2 regions of the Paenibacillus konkukensis genome follow, and region 1 is predicted to be linked to the other one. Evidence: a T-box and tRNA genes for the amino acid it is inferred to sense, from the RefSeq annotation. Region 1 holds a T-box; the other holds one or more tRNA genes.
What was found. A T-box is a leader RNA that pairs with one kind of tRNA and senses whether it is charged. The one in region 1 lies ahead of ileS (isoleucine--tRNA ligase), so its partner is inferred to be a tRNA-Ile.
Positions count from the first base shown of each region.

Region 1 (4,189 bases):
AATCTGCACCTGGTACGTCCCGATCAGGCTACCCGGATCGTCGACTTTATTAGCGGAACGGTGTATGCGCTGAACGGGTCCATCTCCAAAATCGGGCCGAACATTTTTTTATGCACCCCGGATACCGTTGAAATTCACGGCTCGATCTCGGAAATAATAAATCATGACGGGTACTCACATTAATTGAAATCGAGGTGAACAGCTTGTACAACTCTATTGACGGTTACATCTACACACTCATTGAAATCTATACATATATGCTGATCGCCTACGTGCTGCTGTCGTGGCTGCCAAGCGCGCGGGACAGCTTTGTCGGCGAAATACTCGGCAAGCTGTGCGAGCCGTATTTGTCGATCTTCCGCCGCTTCATTCCGCCTATCGGAGGAATGATCGACATCTCCCCGATCGTCGCCTTGATCGCACTGCGTTTTGTCGGCGAAGGCATCCGGGCCGTCGTCAATTTTTTTATCTAGGTGATGCAGGTGAGCACAGACCAACTTTATTCGCATTTTCATCCGGATGAACACCGTTTCGTCGATAAAGCGGCCGAATGGGTCGAGCGGGCCGGCCAGCATCAGGTGAAGCTGACGGATTTTCTGGACCCTCGGCAGGCGTTTATTTTAACCACTCTGGTCAATCGAAGCCAGGACGTCCAGGTACGTTTCGACGGAGGCCACGAGCAGTCCGAGCGCAGAAGAGCCTTGATCGCTCCGGATTACCGGGCGCTGGAGGAAGAGGATATGGGAATCGTTCTGATCTCGGTTACTTCCTTGGATGACAAGCTGAAGGATTTGGACCACAGCGATTATATGGGTTCTATTCTGGCGCTGGGTATGAAGAGAGACAAGATCGGAGACATTCACGTATCGGATCACGGCTGTCATTTCCTTGTCGCCGCCGAGGTCGCCGATTATATGCGGTTGAATCTGCAGCAGGTGCACCGGGTCCACGTGCAAACCGAGGTTCTGCCTCTGGAGAAGCTGAACGCGACGGGCACGAAGCTGGAGGAAATCGGCTTATCGGTAGCCTCCATGCGTTTGGACGGGATCGTAAGCGATGTGTACCATTTGAGCCGGGCCAAAATTTTGACGCCGATCAAAGCGGGCCGCTGCAAAGTCAATTGGAAGCAGGAAGAAGACCCCAGCAAACCGCTCAAAACGGGTGATGTCGTATCCTTGCAAGGGTTCGGACGGTTTAAGGTGCTGGAGGTTGAAGGCGTGACCAAGAAGGGCAGGTTTCGAGTGAAAATCGGCAAATATGTTTAGTTTGCCGATTTTTTTGTGCAGGAATGCAGGAAAATGCGGCCTACTGTCGAATATAGCAGTACGCGTCTGACAGGAATTCATTTTACGGATGTTGCAAAATATTCAGGAGGTGCAGCAATGGCTTTAACACCGTTGGATATACATAATAAAGAATTTGGCCGTTCGTTCCGCGGTTACGATGAAGATGAAGTCAATGAATTTCTGGATTTGGTGATTAAAGATTACGAAGCGCTTATTCGGGAAAATAAAGATTTGCAAAATCAGCTGGCAGGGATTCAGGAGCGGCTCGATCATTTCTCCAATATTGAAGAAACGCTCAGCAAGACGATCATTATCGCTCAGGAGGCGGCTGATGAAGTCAAGTCCAATTCCAAGAAGGAAGCGCAGCTGATCATAAAGGAAGCGGAAAAAAACGCCGATCGCATCATCAACGAATCGCTTGCAAAATCCAGAAAAATTGCCGTGGAAATCGAAGAGTTGAAAAAGCAGGCTTCCATATACCGTACCCGGTTCCGCACGTTGCTTGAAGCTCAGCTGGAACTGCTCGGCAAAGAAGATTGGAGCTCCCTGGAGCGCATGGAGATCGAGCATTCTTAGGACTTCCGCGTTCTGCGGAGCCTTATGTTGACTCTGTCTTGTATTTTCGTTATACTCCGTAATAGTAAAAGTAAATGACGATAAAGCGTAGACTGGGACAAGTACTTCATGTTGCGCAAGGGTCAGCGAGCCGGGATGTTGGTGGGAGCCCGGTCCCGGGCGGTGAAGGAATATCACCCACGAGCGTCTCTTGAAAAGAAGAGTAAAGAGAATCGGCTGATCCCGTTACAGATCATGGAGTGAAGGCTGACCGGCTGGCGGCGTACGCATAATCGATGCGGACGTCCTGCGGGAGAATGCCTTAATCAGGGTGGTACCGCGAGACTTCTCGTCCCTATTGGGATGAGGAGTCTTTTTTGCTGCTTGGGAAAACTGCTTTCGATAATAATCGGGGGATTTGTTGCTTATTTTATCGGCCACAGAAAGGATGAATTGTAAAAATGGATTATGGAAAAACATTGAATTTATTGCAGACGGAATTTCCGATGCGCGGCAATTTGCCGCAAGCGGAGCCGAAAATGCAGCAGCATTGGAACGAATTGGACATTTACCGGATGGTGCAGGAGAGCCGCAAAGGCAAGCCGAAATTTATTTTGCACGACGGGCCTCCGTACGCCAACGGAGACATTCATATCGGACACGCGATGAATAAAATTTTGAAGGACATCATCGTCCGCTTCAAAACGATGCAGGGCTTCGACGCCCCTTATGTGCCCGGCTGGGATACTCACGGTCTGCCGATCGAGCAGGCAATCGCCAACGGCGGCAAGGTGGACCGCAAAAAAATGAGCGTGCACGAATTCCGCGAATATTGCAAAGAATATGCGCTGCAATGGGTGGAGAAGCAGAAGGCGCAATTCAAACGCCTTGCGATCCGCGGCGATTGGGATAATCCGTACATTACGCTGCAGCCGAAATATGAAGCCCAACAAATCCGCGTATTCGGCGAAATGGTGAACAAGGGATACATTTATAAAGGCTTGAAGCCGGTTTACTGGTCTCCATCCTCGGAGAGCGCGCTGGCGGAAGCCGAAATCGAATATAAAGACAAACAATCCACATCGGTATATGTGGCTTTCCAGGTTAAGGACGGCAAGGGCAAGCTGCCGGAAGACGCGTCGATCGTCATTTGGACGACGACGCCTTGGACGCTGCCTGCGAACCTCGGGATCAGCCTGCATCCCGACTTTGATTATTCGCTCGTTCAGGTGAACGGCAAAAAATACGTTGTAGCCGCAGGGCTGCTGGACGCCGTATCCAAAGAAATCGGCTGGACGGATGTGCAGGTGCTGTCGCAAATCAAGGGCAGCGAGCTGGAGCATGTGCTGTGCCAGCATCCGTTCTACGATCGCACTTCGCTCGTCATGGTCGGAGAGCACGTGACGCTGGACGCCGGTACGGGAGCCGTACATACCGCTCCGGGACACGGCGAGGACGACTTTGCCATCGGGCAGCGCTATAATCTGGGCGTATTGTGTCCGGTGGACGATCAAGGGCATTTTACGGCGGAAGCGCCGGGCTTTGAAGGGATGTTTTATGAAAAGGGCGGCAAGCTGGTAACGGAAAAATTGACCGAGTCCGGCCATCTGCTTCATATGAGCACGATTCAGCATCAATATCCGCATGACTGGCGCACGAAGAAACCGGTCATTTTCCGCGCAACGGAGCAATGGTTCGCTTCCGTGGACAAATTCCGCCAGGAGATGCTGGAGGAAATTAAACGCATTAACTGGACGCCGAACTGGGGCGAGGTTCGCCTGCATAATATGATTGCCGACCGCGGAGACTGGTGCATTTCCCGTCAGCGGGTATGGGGCGTGCCGATCCCGATTTTCTACTGCCGCAGCTGCAGCGAGCCGCTCGTCAACCAAGACACGATTGAGCATGTTGCGCAAGTTTTCGAACGGGAAGGTTCCAATGCCTGGTTCCAGAAAGACGAGAAGGAGCTGCTTCCGCAAGGGGCCGTTTGTCCGAAATGCGGTCACGATCATTTCCGCAAAGAAACGGATATTATGGATGTATGGTTTGATTCCGGTTCCAGCCACGTCGGCGTGCTGGAGTCCCGCGAAGAGCTGCAGTGGCCTGCCGATCTGTATTTGGAAGGCTCCGACCAGTACCGCGGCTGGTATAACTCTTCTCTGATCACCGGGGTAGCCGTTAAAGGCCAGGCTCCGTACAAAGGAATTTTGAGCCACGGCTTTACGCTGGACGGGGAAGGACGCAAAATGTCCAAATCGCTCGGCAACACGGTCGATCCGAATCAAGTATGCGAGAAGCTCGGCGCCGACATTTTGCGCTTGTGGGTATCCTCGGTCGATTATCAATCC
Region 1 covers NZ_CP027059.1:7,321,331-7,325,519, forward strand. The annotation lists gene SK3146_RS31825 (cell division protein SepF) at 1-183, shown strand, start outside; gene SK3146_RS31830 (YggT family protein) at 258-473, shown strand; gene SK3146_RS31835 (YlmH family RNA-binding protein) at 483-1,265, shown strand; gene SK3146_RS31840 (DivIVA domain-containing protein) at 1,383-1,862, shown strand; T-box leader at 1,942-2,201, shown strand; gene ileS (isoleucine--tRNA ligase) at 2,303-4,189, shown strand, end outside.

Region 2 (4,189 bases), 3.5 Mb from region 1:
GCGTCGCCTTCATTGCATCTTTGAGGTTACCGTTTAGACACGGGACATTCGCCAGATTCTACTTTTAAGTAGATTCAAGGAATCTGGCTAAATGCACCCCAGGGCTAAACGCGCCGCTTCGAGGCTGGAATGAAGGTGACGCAGGGGTAGGGGAGCGTTGTGTATAGGTTGAAGGTGTACCGTAAGGAGCGCTGGACAGTACACAAGTGAGAATGCCGGTATGAGTAACGAAAAGATCAGTGAGAATCTGATCCGCCGAAAGCCTAAGGGTTCCTGAGGAAGGCTCGTCCGCTCAGGGTAAGTCGGGACCTAAGGCGAGGCCGAAAGGCGTAGTCGAAGGACAACAGGTTGAAATTCCTGTACCACCGTGAACCGTTATGAGCGATGGGGTGACGCAGAAGGATAGTGACGCGGGCTGATGGATGCCCGTCCAAGCAGAGAGGCTGGTCAATAGGCAAATCCGTTGATCGTAAGGCTGGTCTGTGATGGGGAGTGAAAATAACAGTAGCGAAGGTCATGAGTTCAGGCTGCCAAGAAAAGCCTCTAGCCAGGGAGAAGGTGCCCGTACCGCAAACCGACACAGGTAGGCGAGCAGAGCATGCTAAGGCGCGCGGAAGAACTCTCGTTAAGGAACTCGGCAAAATGACCCCGTAACTTCGGGAGAAGGGGTGCCTCGGTAGGGTGAATAGCCCGAGGGGGCCGCAGTGAAAAGGCCCAAGCGACTGTTTAGCAAAAACACAGGTCTGTGCGAAGCCGCAAGGCGAAGTATACGGGCTGACGCCTGCCCGGTGCTGGAAGGTTAAGGGGAGTGGTTAGGGGGAACCCGAAGCTATGAACCGAAGCCCCAGTAAACGGCGGCCGTAACTATAACGGTCCTAAGGTAGCGAAATTCCTTGTCAGGTAAATTCTGACCCGCACGAATGGCGTAACGACTTGGGCGCTGTCTCAACGAGAGATCCGGTGAAATTTTAATACCTGTGAAGATGCAGGTTACCCGCGACAAGACGGAAAGACCCCATGGAGCTTTACTGCAGCTTGATATTGGACTTTGGTACGATCTGTACAGGATAGGTGGGAGCCTGAGAAGCATGAGCGCCAGCTTGTGTGGAGGCGACGTTGGGATACCACCCTGATCGTATCGGAGTTCTAACCTGGTACCGTAGATCCGGTATGGGGACAGTGTCAGGTGGGCAGTTTGACTGGGGCGGTCGCCTCCTAAAGCGTAACGGAGGCGCCCCAAGGTTCCCTCAGAATGGTTGGAAATCATTCGAAGAGTGCAAAGGCAGAAGGGAGCTTGACTGCGAGACAAACAGGTCGAGCAGGGACGAAAGTCGGGCTTAGTGATCCGGTGGTACCGAATGGAAGGGCCATCGCTCAACGGATAAAAGCTACCCTGGGGATAACAGGCTTATCTCCCCAAGAGTCCACATCGACGGGGAGGTTTGGCACCTCGATGTCGGCTCATCGCATCCTGGGGCTGAAGTAGGTCCCAAGGGTTGGGCTGTTCGCCCATTAAAGCGGTACGCGAGCTGGGTTCAGAACGTCGTGAGACAGTTCGGTCCCTATCTGTCGTGGGCGTAGGAAATTTGAGAGGAGCTGTCCTTAGTACGAGAGGACCGGGATGGACGTACCGCTGGTGTACCAGTTGTTCCGCCAGGAGCATGGCTGGATAGCTACGTACGGACGGGATAAGCGCTGAAAGCATCTAAGCGTGAAGCCCCCCTCAAGATGAGATTTCCCAGTAAGTAAGACCCCTTGAAGACGACGAGGTAGATAGGTTCGGGGTGGAAGCACGGCAACGTGTGGAGCTGACGAATACTAATCGGTCGAGGGCTTAACCTAGTTCCCAAGAAAGTGAAGAGAAGCTTCGAAGCTGATTCCAAATACTTTCTCGGGGCCCGGAAACAAACCGGGAAGAACAAATAACCATTGCTCGCTACGCGCACAAGTTTCGTATCTAGTTTTCAAGGCGCAAGCCTTGAACAAGCTACACCGTTTGGTGATGATGGCGGAGGGGAACCACGCGTTCCCATCTCGAACACGACCGTTAAGCCCTCCAGCGTCGATGGTACTTGAACCGAAGGGTTCTGGGAGAGTAGAACGTCGCCAAGCAAAGCTTTAATCTTGTGTTTTATCACAGCATTCAAGACATAAGGGCCTTTAGCTCAGCTGGTTAGAGCGCACCCCTGATAAGGGTGAGGTCGGTGGTTCGAGTCCACTAAGGCCCACCATTGTTCCCTGATAGCTCAGTTGGTAGAGCACTCGACTGTTAATCGAGTTGTCACAGGTTCGAGTCCTGTTCGGGGAGCCATTTCTCCTCTGGAGAGGTGTCCGAGTTGGCCGAAGGAGCACGATTGGAAATCGTGTAGGCGTCACAAGCGTCTCGAGGGTTCGAATCCCTCTCTCTCCGCCATAATATACAGCATGGCCCGTTGGTCAAGGGGTTAAGACACCTCCCTTTCACGGAGGTAACAGGGGTTCGAATCCCCTACGGGTCACCATAAATTCCAATAAAGGTATAAGACATATATGGAGGCTTAGCTCAGCTGGGAGAGCATCTGCCTTACAAGCAGAGGGTCGGGGGTTCGATCCCCTCAGCCTCCACCATATATACTTTTAACGACGCGGGGTGGAGCAGCCCGGTAGCTCGTCGGGCTCATAACCCGAAGGCCGCAGGTTCAAATCCTGCCCCCGCAACCAATTTACTTTTTACAGTGTGGAGCCGTGGTGTAGAGGCCTAACATGCCTGCCTGTCACGCAGGAGACCGCGGGTTCGAATCCCGTCGGCTCCGCCATTATCATTTTTCACCGAATACATTAGGCTCGGTAGCTCAGTCGGTAGAGCAGAGGACTGAAAATCCTCGTGTCGGCGGTTCGATTCCGTCCCGAGCCACCATGTAATCTTAATAATAATTTGCCGTTGTAGCTCAATTGGTAGAGCAACTGACTTGTAATCAGTAGGTTGGGGGTTCAAGTCCTCTCGACGGCACCATTGCTTTCGCAACAAATATGGAGGCTTAGCGAAGTGGCCAAACGCAGCAGACTGTAAATCTGTTCTCTGACGAGTTCGGTGGTTCGAATCCATCAGCCTCCATACCGGTTTCGAGCTGCGGCGGTCGTGGCGAAGGGGTTAACGCACCGGATTGTGGCTCCGGCATTCGTGGGTTCAAGTCCCATCGATCGCCCCATGATCTTTGATGGGGATTAGCCAAGCGGTAAGGCAACGGACTTTGACTCCGTCATGCCTAGGTTCGAATCCTAGATCCCCAGTATTTCTAATTGCGAGCCATTAGCTCAGTTGGTAGAGCACCTGACTTTTAATCAGGGTGTCGTAGGTTCGAGTCCTACATGGCTCAGATTTCATTATGCGTTCGTGGCGGAATTGGCAGACGCGCACGGTTCAGGTCCGTGTGGGCTAACCCCCCGTGGAGGTTCGAGTCCTCTCGAGCGCATTGGTTTTGCGGAAGTGGCTCAGCGGTAGAGCATCGCCTTGCCAAGGCGAGGGTCGCGGGTTCGATTCCCGTCTTCCGCTTTCCTTTATCCGGCGCCATAGCCAAGTGGTAAGGCAGAGCTCTGCAAAAGCTTTACCCCCAGTTCGAGTCTGGGTGGCGCCTCCATTGTTTTATTGGAGCCGCAGATGCTTTAGGATCAAGGAATCAATAACTTTTATGTGCCCTTAGCTCAGCTGGATAGAGCGTTTGACTACGAATCAAAAGGTCGGGAGTTCGAATCTCTCAGGGCACGTAGTAAGCCGGTATGGCGGAATTGGCAGACGCGCGCGACTCAAAATCGTGAGGGAAACCGTGGGGGTTCAAGTCCCTCTACCGGCACCATAATCTTCGGGACGTAGCTCAGCTTGGTAGAGCACCTGGTTTGGGACCAGGGGGTCGCATGTTCGAATCGTGTCGTCCCGACCATCTCGCGGGTGTAGTTCAATGGTAGAACTCCAGCCTTCCAAGCTGGTAGCGTGGGTTCGATTCCCATCACCCGCTTTCTGAAACATAGCGAAAGAGTCTTAGGATCAGATCCTGAGGCTCTTTTTCTATTACGGGAAAAATGATACATGGAAGGAAATCGGGAATGCAGACGATGTAAACCTGCATGAGCGGGGAGGAAAACGAGGTTAAATACGGAGTATCGGCCGGTTAAATAAAGACGATGAAGGTTTCGGTCTGAATAAATCCTCGCT
Region 2 covers NZ_CP027059.1:2,858,782-2,862,970, reverse strand. The annotation lists rRNA gene SK3146_RS12185 (23S ribosomal RNA) at 1-1,842, shown strand, start outside; rRNA gene rrf (5S ribosomal RNA) at 1,996-2,112, shown strand; tRNA gene SK3146_RS12175 (tRNA-Ile) at 2,155-2,231, shown strand; tRNA gene SK3146_RS12170 (tRNA-Asn) at 2,236-2,311, shown strand; tRNA gene SK3146_RS12165 (tRNA-Ser) at 2,322-2,413, shown strand; tRNA gene SK3146_RS12160 (tRNA-Glu) at 2,427-2,501, shown strand; tRNA gene SK3146_RS12155 (tRNA-Val) at 2,532-2,607, shown strand; tRNA gene SK3146_RS12150 (tRNA-Met) at 2,624-2,700, shown strand; tRNA gene SK3146_RS12145 (tRNA-Asp) at 2,719-2,795, shown strand; tRNA gene SK3146_RS12140 (tRNA-Phe) at 2,821-2,896, shown strand; tRNA gene SK3146_RS12135 (tRNA-Thr) at 2,917-2,992, shown strand; tRNA gene SK3146_RS12130 (tRNA-Tyr) at 3,012-3,094, shown strand; tRNA gene SK3146_RS12125 (tRNA-His) at 3,113-3,188, shown strand; tRNA gene SK3146_RS12120 (tRNA-Gln) at 3,199-3,270, shown strand; tRNA gene SK3146_RS12115 (tRNA-Lys) at 3,284-3,356, shown strand; tRNA gene SK3146_RS12110 (tRNA-Leu) at 3,368-3,452, shown strand; tRNA gene SK3146_RS12105 (tRNA-Gly) at 3,461-3,532, shown strand; tRNA gene SK3146_RS12100 (tRNA-Cys) at 3,544-3,617, shown strand; tRNA gene SK3146_RS12095 (tRNA-Arg) at 3,671-3,744, shown strand; tRNA gene SK3146_RS12090 (tRNA-Leu) at 3,751-3,833, shown strand; tRNA gene SK3146_RS12085 (tRNA-Pro) at 3,841-3,917, shown strand; tRNA gene SK3146_RS12080 (tRNA-Gly) at 3,922-3,992, shown strand.
Region 2: it has a tRNA-Ile gene. The T-box ahead of ileS (isoleucine--tRNA ligase) is inferred to sense a tRNA for this amino acid. The anticodon was not compared.